One region of the Scytonema sp. PCC 10023 genome, then DNA from elsewhere that is predicted to be linked to it. Evidence: riboswitches for the same ligand, from Rfam matches in the RefSeq annotation. Region 1 holds a riboswitch; the other holds the start of a gene.
What was found. Region 1 has a riboswitch for cobalamin ahead of cobG (precorrin-3B synthase). Riboswitches for the same ligand answer to the same signal wherever they lie in the genome.
Positions count from the first base shown of each region.

Region 2: another riboswitch for cobalamin. It lies ahead of ACM0OZ_RS19130 (DUF1636 family protein); the one in region 1 lies ahead of cobG (precorrin-3B synthase).

Region 1 is NZ_CAWUDP010000010.1:40,859-45,737, reverse strand. It holds gene ACM0OZ_RS08535 (precorrin-2 C(20)-methyltransferase) at 1-654, opposite strand, end outside; gene ACM0OZ_RS08530 (precorrin-8X methylmutase) at 651-1,280, opposite strand; gene cobG (precorrin-3B synthase) at 1,294-2,919, opposite strand; cobalamin riboswitch at 2,968-3,131, opposite strand; gene ACM0OZ_RS08520 (RNA-guided endonuclease TnpB family protein) at 3,145-3,498, opposite strand; gene cbiE (precorrin-6y C5,15-methyltransferase (decarboxylating) subunit CbiE) at 3,509-4,717, shown strand.
Region 2 is NZ_CAWUDP010000030.1:14,353-19,231, forward strand. It holds gene ACM0OZ_RS19110 (helix-turn-helix domain-containing protein) at 1-558, shown strand, start outside; gene ACM0OZ_RS19115 (hypothetical protein) at 951-1,364, shown strand; gene ACM0OZ_RS19120 (cupin domain-containing protein) at 1,388-1,894, shown strand; gene petJ (cytochrome c6 PetJ) at 2,483-2,818, opposite strand; cobalamin riboswitch at 3,212-3,355, shown strand; gene ACM0OZ_RS19130 (DUF1636 family protein) at 3,378-3,779, shown strand; gene ACM0OZ_RS19135 (hypothetical protein) at 4,067-4,333, shown strand; gene ACM0OZ_RS19140 (hypothetical protein) at 4,429-4,734, opposite strand; gene ACM0OZ_RS19145 (hypothetical protein) at 4,774-4,879, opposite strand, start outside.

The DNA.
Region 1 (4,879 bases):
GGCTGGATCTACGTCATCCAAAGGTATGGTTCGCTGGTTTGCCATCGTCCCTCGCTCAATGTAACGCGCCCTTGAGGCAAGCCCTAATTTATACAGCGCGTCAGATACTTTCGTGAAATGCCGCTGCAGTTTGATAATGGCGGCAGCATCAGCATTTAACAATTGTGCTTCTAGGACTTCGGCTGGTAGGGTGGCTGGCAGTACGCTGAAAATATCGTTTCGGTAACTCAGGGGGACTCCTAATGCTGAAGCACATCCCATCGGTGAAGAAACCCCTGGCACGACTTCTGTTTCAAACTGGTCAGACAGCCGTGTGAATACGTACATGAACGAGCCGTAAAATAATGGATCGCCCTCGCACAGGACTACCACATCCCGTCCGGCGGCAAGATGTTCGGCAATAGGCGTGACAACCTGGTCATAAACCGGTTGTGCTGCATACGGATCAAGCGCACGCGGGAGATGATATTTTACCTCGATTTGATTACCAGGGAGATATTGGGCTACGATACCTCTAGCAATACTCTCTTTATCTTCTGCGGATTGATAAGCAACCACTGGGCAAGAACGTAGTAACCGCAGTGCTTTCAGTGTTAAAAGTTCCGGATCACCCGGACCGACTCCAACTCCATAAAGACGACCTTTCGCCATCATTCTTCCTCCGTCGCTAAGGCGTTAACTGCGGCAGCGGTAATGGCACTTCCACCCCGCCGACCATGCAATGTTATAAATGGGACACCACGACTATCTGCTGCCAGTGCGGCTTTCGATTCTGCTGCCCCCACAAATCCTACTGGAAACCCTAGAATGAGCGCTGGTTTTGGTGCCCCGGCATCCAGCATTTCCAGCAACCGAAACAAGGCAGTCGGTGCATTGCCAATTGCCACCACTGCGCCTTCTAACTTTGGTAGCCACAATTCCAAGGCAGCGGCAGAACGCGTGGTTCCCAGTTTTTGGGCAAGTTCTGGCACTTCTGGATCATTGAGGGTGCAAATGACCCCATTGTCTGCTGGCAGTCGCCGCCGCGTAATTCCTTCTGCCACCATCCGGCAATCACACAGAATTGGTGCCGCTGCTGCTAAAGCTGTACGCCCAGATACCACAGCTGTTGGTGCAGCTGCTATATCATCAACAATATCTGTCATGCCGCAAGCATGAATCAGACGCACGACAACCTTCGCGACATCCGGGGCAAGTACAGACAGATTTGCCTCTGAGCGAATAGTGGCAAAGGATTTGCGATATATTTCGTTACCATCTCGAATGTATTCAATAGTCATTTGTCATTTGTCCCTAGTGCCTCACATCCCCTTGCTCAAACAACCGTTGTAAATCTTCAATAGCATATCGGTTCGCAAATTCCCCAAATGATTCATTGGGAGTAGCACGTTTTGCCATATAGATTTGCAGCATCCGTTCTAGCAATAGGCATAATTCTGCAAACGATACCAAACTGTAAAGTTCTCGTCCAAATTTCTCATTGCTGTCACCATCACCCACGTAGATTTTATAACCTTCCACCGTTTTCCCCTCCTGCTCAATACTGACACCAAGGAGGGCGATATCGCTTCTGCTGTGCTGGGCACAGGATTTTTCGCAACCTGTGAAGTGAATGTTGACTGGTTGGTCGAGAGTGAGGCAACTATCCAGATAGTTAGCTAATGCCAAGGCGTGACCTTTGGTATCTGTTGCTGAAGACGCACATCCCGTATTGCCAGCACAGGCGACTAAGGCGCTGCGAATGTTGGTTGCAGACCAATGCAATCCTAAGTTTTCGATTTGACTTTGTGCTTGAGGAACCGACTGATGGGGAATATCTGATATGAGAAGGTTTTGCCAAGGCGTCAGCCGAAGAGTACCAGTGCCATATGTTTCCGCAATATCCGCTAGACCACGCATTTGCCAAGTTTCCAATTTACCAACGGGTAGCACAACACCGATGTAAGATAGCCCTTTCTGTCGTTGGGGATGGACACCTATATGTTGGTATCTGGTAGAGACGTTGCATCTGAGAGTTCTACATCTGTCCACGTCATACCGAGTTGCGTTCATAGGTATCACCTCACCCCTGCCCCTCTCCTTGCCAAGGAGAGGGGTGCCCGGAGGGCGGGGTGAGGTTTTTGAACGCAACTTAGTATCACTCCATACTGGAGAAAACTGCCGCAATCGATAAGGAAGATGATGCTCAACTTCTTGGAAAAATCTTTCAATGCCTAAGTCGTTCAAAACCTGCCAGAGACGCGACTGGCGCGATTTGCGATGGGGAATTATCTTCTCACTCCCTACTGCCAAATGCTGCAAATAAACTTTCGCCAATCCAGCCACGACTTCTAGACATTCCTCTGGTTTCAGGAGAATGCCTGTATCAATGAATGGTTCAACCTGCGATACACCTAAATTCAACTTGAGGTGGAAGTAAGCTTTTGTACCAACTACGGCAGCGGTTAGGGCGATATCATTGAGGCGATCGCCTATCGACACAGAACCACCACCATCAAAAGCAACGCTAAATTTTGGTGAAAGTGGTGCTAGCTCCGCGTGAGTAGCAATATAATTGTCTAATTCGCGGATGAACGGTCGAGTATCAATTAATTCGTATGGGTCAATGCCTGCTGTAGGACTACCCATGATATTACGCAGATGGTCAACCTCTGGGAGACTTGAGGCTATGCCAATTTCCTGCAAGACTCTCAAAACATCAGCGGTCATTTCCTTGCGGATTTCACGGACTTGGAGGTTGGCGCGATTGGTAATATGAACATAGCCAGTTCCAAACTCGTCAGCTAAGTCAGCTATCACACGACACTGCTGGCTAGCGAGTATTCCTCCAGGTATGCGGATGCGAGATAATATACCGTCCCGCGCGGACGTTCCATAAAAAAGACCAGGACAACTAACAAAATCACACGGTAATGACACGCCTGCAACTCCTTCCCTGTGCGACGCAGGGAGCAGATAAGAACTGTGTCCGGAAGACACCCTTAGAGTTGGCATTCTGACTTACAAAGTCTAAAGTTATAACTTTTGACTTGATTACAGCTGCGGCACAGTCCCGGAATTTCACCGGACTTTCCCCACTCCAAGTGTGTGTAGTTTAGCATGAGTTGACAACTCCTCGGGCTAAAGCCTTTGAGGATTCTTCCTTCATCCAAGATTGCCTCTAAAAGCAGTGCCTTTAGATGGTCTTACACGTTGTCCAGAAGCAGTAGCGAGATGCCCTCCCGCCAAAAGCCGTAAACCTTCATCTCTAATATTTCTAGCTGCGTTCAAATCCCTATCGTGTAATGTTTGACATTTAGGACACTGCCAGCTACGAATATCCAAACTTAGGTTATCTACTTGATGTAGGCAGTTACTACAGATCTTTGAACTGGGAAAGAATCTATCTACTTCAATGTAGGTTTTTCCTTGCCATTGTGCCTTATACTTCAACATGGTGCAGAATTGACCCCACCCAGCATCACTGATTGATTTTGCTAGTTTGTGGTTTTTGACCATATTCTTATAAATGCACAACAAATGGTTATCAGTGGTCGGTATTGGTGAGGATGGGCTATCGGGATTGAGTTTGATCGCCTGTTGTCTCGTTGAGCGTGCAGAAGCGATCGTCGGGGGAAAACGCCATCTCGCCATGCTACCACCAGACGACCCGCGCGAGAAACTCATCTGGACTTCCCCCATCAGTGATTCGATAGAAGAAATTCTCCGTCGCCGGGGTCAGTCTGTCTGCGTATTGGCAAGTGGTGACCCCATGTGCTTTGGTATCGGTGTCACCCTCTCCCGCAAGATTCCCATTTCTGAGATGACCATCATCCCCGCACCGTCATCGTTCAGTCTCGCCTGTGCCAGATTGGGATGGTCACTTACCGAAGTCGAGACATTAAGCTTAAACGGTCGTCCCCCTGCTCTCATTCAAGCCGCTATCTACCCGAAAGCGCGTCTATTAATATTAAGTGAAGGGAAGGAAACCCCGGGAATTGTTGCTGATATCTTGACAAAGCGCGGTTTTAGTGGTAGTAAAATTACAGTTCTTGAACACATGGGCGGTTCTCAGGAACGAATTATCGAAGGCACAGCCGCGTCATGGACGACAACAGAACTGGCAGATTTAAACACCATCGCTGTAGAGTGTATTGCTGATCCTGGAGTCGTACCGTTACCTCGGCTAGCAGGATTGCCGGATGATGCTTATCACCATGATGGACAGCTAACTAAGCGTGAAGTGCGGGCAATAACACTATCGGCTTTGGCTCCCACACCGGGACAGTTATTGTGGGATGTGGGCGCTGGGTGTGGTTCGATTGGTATTGAGTGGATGCGGAGTCATCCTCGATGTCGGGCGATCGCCATTGAGCAAAACTCCACCCGACTCCAATATATTGCTGACAACGCCGCCGCCCTTGGTACACCTTATTTACAAATTGTTGCAGGCAAAGCTCCCGCTGCACTGAAAGATTTGCCTCAACCAGACGCCATTTTTGTCGGCGGTGGTGCAACGACAGAAGGTTTGTTTGAGGTTTGTTGGGAAGCTTTGCCTCCGGGTGGGCGTTTTGTTGCCAATGCAGTTACGGTTGAAAGTGAACAGAAGCTGTTGCAATGGCATAACCAGGTAGGCGGGGAGTTGATTCGCGTTGCTGTGCAACGGGCTGCTCCTATTGGTGGATTTTTAGGGTGGAAGCCGATGGTGCCGGTGACGCAGTGGGTGGTGGTGAAGTAGTTGGAAGCGAATATTCTTTTGAGTTATGTATCAGGAGGACAATGCTTGATTTGGATTGCATTGTCCTCCTGGTCAAGCGGCTTTATTTTAGACGTTGTTGCACAGAATAATACACAGAAACTGAGTGCAAGATATGCTGATATAAAAGGTTAAGGAAGAAAT
Region 2 (4,879 bases), on a different contig from region 1:
CTGAGTCACATCGCCCATGAGTCAGTCAACCCAGACCGTGTTGAACTCACACCACAATTTAAGCTGCACGACCCACTCATTCAACAGATTGGGTTGGCTCTCAAGTCCAAAGCCCAATCTGGGCTAGAAGGAGACTCGCTGTATGTTGAGGCAGCAGCAATGATGCTATCAGCCCACTTGCTGCGGCGATATGCTACCAGGAAATCATTTTTTCCAAACTATGGGGACGGTCTGAGCAAACGCAAACTGCGAGAAGTTCTTGATTACATCAACGATAATCTCGACCGGGAATTGAGTATCACAGAACTAGCTGGGCTAGTACATATGAGCTACTACTACTTTATTCGCTTATTTAAACAATCTACAGGACTAACTCCTCATTCCTACATCATTCAACAGCGGCTAGAACTTGCCAAGCAATTACTACGTTCAACTGACTTATCAATTTTAGAGATTTCCTACCGCGTTGGCTTTAGATGTCAGTCACGCTTTGCAACTGTATTTCATCAGCATTTGAACATCTCTCCCAGGCAATACCGACAGCAAATGACAAGATAAATATTCACTATTTCTGGTGCATGTAGTTCATGAAAAATTAACCATAAATCATTGTTGCAGTCAACTGTTTGTTACTTATTTATATAAATATAAGAAAATACGGATATACAGCAGGATTCATGAAAGTTTCGCAGAAAACGAAAAGACACAGGTGTCGGTAAAGATTTAATATTTTCCTCAACATTGCTGAAATCATCGATTGCATTTAAAAAGCACACGCTTAACAAAGAAGTCAAAAAGCAGATGGTATAAGCATTATCTCCCTCCTGCCTTGTGTCTTAATGTACTAGAAGATTTCCGCAAAAACAGAAAAGAGTATAGCGGTTCTCGTTTGAATGAAATACAAATTTATCTGTTCCCTCTGGAGAGCAAAGATTAGAAGCGAGCTTCCGATGCTAAAACAAACCAAAGATACGGAAAGCGATTTGAGTCAAAAGGCAATTAGCCTTGCCCAATCGTTTCTCCAAGCAATTAAGCGGCGAGAGATGGAGTTAGCACAGAGTTTTTTAGCTCCCGAATTTCGCATCATTGTCCCGGGTGGTATCACCTTCCGCACATTATCTGAACACGTTGCTTGGGCAAAAAGTCATTACAGTCGAGTAACCACAGCTTACCAGTATTTCGATGCAGCTTTCACCCCGCAAGGTATTGCCGTCTACTGCGTCGGTACACTAACGGGTGAGTATCCGGATGGCACCACATTTTCAAGCATCCGATTTATCGATCGCTTAGTTGTATCTGACTCAAAACTAGTCGAACTACAAATCTGGAATGATATCGATACTTTCTTGAAAACAAAGTCCTAAGATTCACAGGGACTGACAAAAAAATGAGGGGCAAAGCAATGACAAACAAAACTTCTGCATTGATTGCCAAAGGAAAAGGTTCAAGCCTTTGGTGGGGTGACATTCTCGTTACGTTCAAAGTCACGAGCAAAGACACAGGTGGAGCGTTCAGTGTCATGGAAGACATCGTTCCGCCCTACTATTCAACGCCCTTGCACGTTCACAGCTTAGAAGACGAACGTGTCTACATTGCTGCGGGTGATTTCAAATTTCAAGTCGGGGAAGAAATTTTCCACGCCACTACAGGTGACTACGTGAATATGCCCAGAGGGCTATATCACAACTTTGAGAACACCGGCGACACGAAAGGCATTCTCTTGGTGACATTCTCACCGTCAGGTATCGAAAATATGTTCGACGAAATGGGTCGTCCGGTAACTGACCCAAACACACCACCGCCCCCATATACACCGGAAGAGATGAAAAATATTGTCGGCATTGCATCACGTTACGGCGTGACCATCAAGCCACCAACACCACGTGCATCTTGAAACTAGTGGTGCATGGTAGAAATAACTCGATGGTAAAAAAATAGCAGTAGGTAAAGCATCTGCCCTACCTACTATTTGCTGAACATTGACGTACTCCCTGGCATAAATGCACGCTTGTTTCTTAAAAGTTGTTCCACAGCTTAGCTATTGCCGTGCTGTTACACCTTTGTTCCTGTTTCTTAGACTCTTAACTAGAGCAGCCTTTTGACTTACTCCCCGCCAGACCCTCCGGGTTCGCCAGTCGCCTGCGCAGGGAAACCCTCCCGCAGCGCTGGTCTCACCGTCTCAACAGGTATTTTGGTTTTACATCTAAGAGGCGTCCCCCCTCAGATGGGTCTAAAGATTTAGTTTATTTGTCTTTTTCCCAGAAGCCAGTGTCATTATCGGTTCGCTGGGCATGGAAGCGGAAGACTTTCCTACAATGGTTTCGCGTTGTAACGCGTTATATCTACTATGACACAATCGTGCTTTGCAAAAGTTCCGGAATAAAGAAACAACAGGTTAAAACCTGTTGAGTCGGATTTCATCCCCTGCTTAAAAGCGAGGGGTTCTCACCCTCCCACTATGCTTTGATAGCCTTATTTTGCTTTACTTCCAGCTTTTATCGGCTTTTCCCAGCACATATGTAGCTACGTCTTCAATTTGCTCGGGTTTTAAACGACCTTTGAAAGCGGGCATGGCATTTTTACCATTTGTCACTTGAGCTATAATTGCTTCCTCAGAGTACATGCCATACTTTTCCAAAGCCTCCTTTGTCAGGTTCTTGTTAGCTTGAACCAAATTCTTTCCAGCCGCATGACAAGAAGCGCAATTGGCAGAGAAGACTTTCGCTCCTTTAACAGCATCTGCAGCAAAAGCTGGACGATTGAAGGCAAAGGTAAAAATTGTTATGACCAACAACAATACTAAAAAAATCTTTTTCATCGCGTGTTCCCTCTATGAATCGACGCATTCTAGAGAATTTCCTCCATAATTCTCTTGTTCACACCGCTTGTCGTCAAAAGACAGGCTGTCAAACCTCTTGACTCACGGGGGAAGGAAAGCAAAGGACAAAGGTTAAGAAGAACGCAGAACACAGAACACAGTAATCAGAATATCCAAAACGAGTGAATCCGGGGGAAATAAGTGCGGAAAAACTTTCTTGGTCTCCACGGAGCCGGGGGCTGTGTTACCAACACTCAGTACAGACGCGCTCTATGGGCGTCTCTACTCTTAATTCATGCTCGAAAAGCGCGTTTAATATTCTGACTCCTGAGTTCTGATTCCTGAGTTCTTTCTTGGTAAAAGGTTTTTCCTTCGACAATTGCTTAAATGCTATATGATCACAAGGTAAACGGTTCTGATGGGGATCAGCCATCAGAGGTAACGGGGAAAGTCTGGTGTAAGTCCGGCGCTGTCCCGCAGCTGTAATCAAGGGTTTCCTTGTCAGTCAGAATACCCGCCGACTAGTTAACTTCTGCTTTAGCACGTCTACGAGGTTTGGATGAAAGCGCAACATCATTTATTTGTCTGCACCAGTTGCTCAAGTGTGTGGAAAGATGGAAAACGTGTCGGTGAAAGTGGTGGCGAAACATTATTCAAGCGATTGCAACAACAGTATCAAGACTGGAAGTTGCATGAAGAATTTGCTATTCAACCAGTAGAATGCATGAGTGCTTGCGATCGCTCTTGTACAATTTCTTTTGCATCTGTTGGTAAATATACTTACCTTTTTGGTGATTTGTCGCCAGATTTGTCACCCTCACAAATAGCCGGGGTGTTAGAGTGTGCTAGTAAGTATTACACTCACCCTCAAGGATTGTTACCCTGGGCAGAAAGACCAGAACCGCTTAAAAAAGGAATCTTAGCAAAAATTCCTCCTTTGTCTGCCAACAAGGGAGAATAATAGTAGGCGTGATATCATCTCCGGTTGCTTACCCATAATTCCCACGCTGACTGCACCCCACCCCTTACCCCTCCCCGCAAGCGGGGAGGGGAGACTTTGACGTAAGTCAAAGGCGGGGTGGGGTTCTTGGGGAATTAAGGGTCATTAGCCGAACATGATATAAGGATGTAGGATGTGAAAGACGCACACATCACCCCCGTTTTCATCTAATTGTTGTTGTGGTAGACATGAAGTGTCCCCAACCTATCTACAATTAATAAAGTCGTTTGAATCCCAGGGGTAGAAACATGAGAGTTTGGCTAGCCTGCTTTTTGGTGCTGTTTGCCCTAGCGGAACTGTTTGATTGGGTAAAAGAATTCACCCTACCACTTCCGATATATATATTAGGTGGGGCGTTTCTGGCTGTTGCTTCCAACTACGATAAGCTTTTTGGCTCCTACTTGAGTAATGCAACGAGTGAAGCAACATTGGAACAACCCCTGCTTGATGATTCACCTTCCTTCACAATTTCGCGTTCTGTTAAAGAATCTCAAAAATCTGAAATAAAAAGTTAACCTATTTCTTGTGGGACAGAAGTCTTCACCTATTTTGTAGATGAAAGAGGGCTTTCTAGACCAACCCCACAAGAGCTATTTCTAAACTGAGCATATTATCGAAATCCTTGAAAAGAAAACAATAAAGAACAACCTCCATTCAATAAAGCGGTAATAACCGCACCAATAATCACTCCTTTCATTAAGCCATTTTGCCGCCGTCTTTTTAGCCAAAGAGTGACTGGAATGACATAGAGAAGTTGCCACAAGAAAAAGCCAAAACCCCCAATAATCAAAATTTGGGCACCGTAAATACCTCTAATAAAACTAAGTAAAACTATTGCTAGTATCGCTAAAATATGCATACCAATTAACAAGAGTATGCCTAAAAAAACACCTAAAATTTCATTTCTTTGTGACATAAATTGACACCCTAATAAGCGCAGACAAGCTGTATTCAATTAAATCAAACGATTATTAACTAAGTGATAGCCAGCGCTACCCTCGCGGTAAAACATATTGAAAGTATCAAAGGGAATAATCCTACCATCGGGGTGGACAATATGA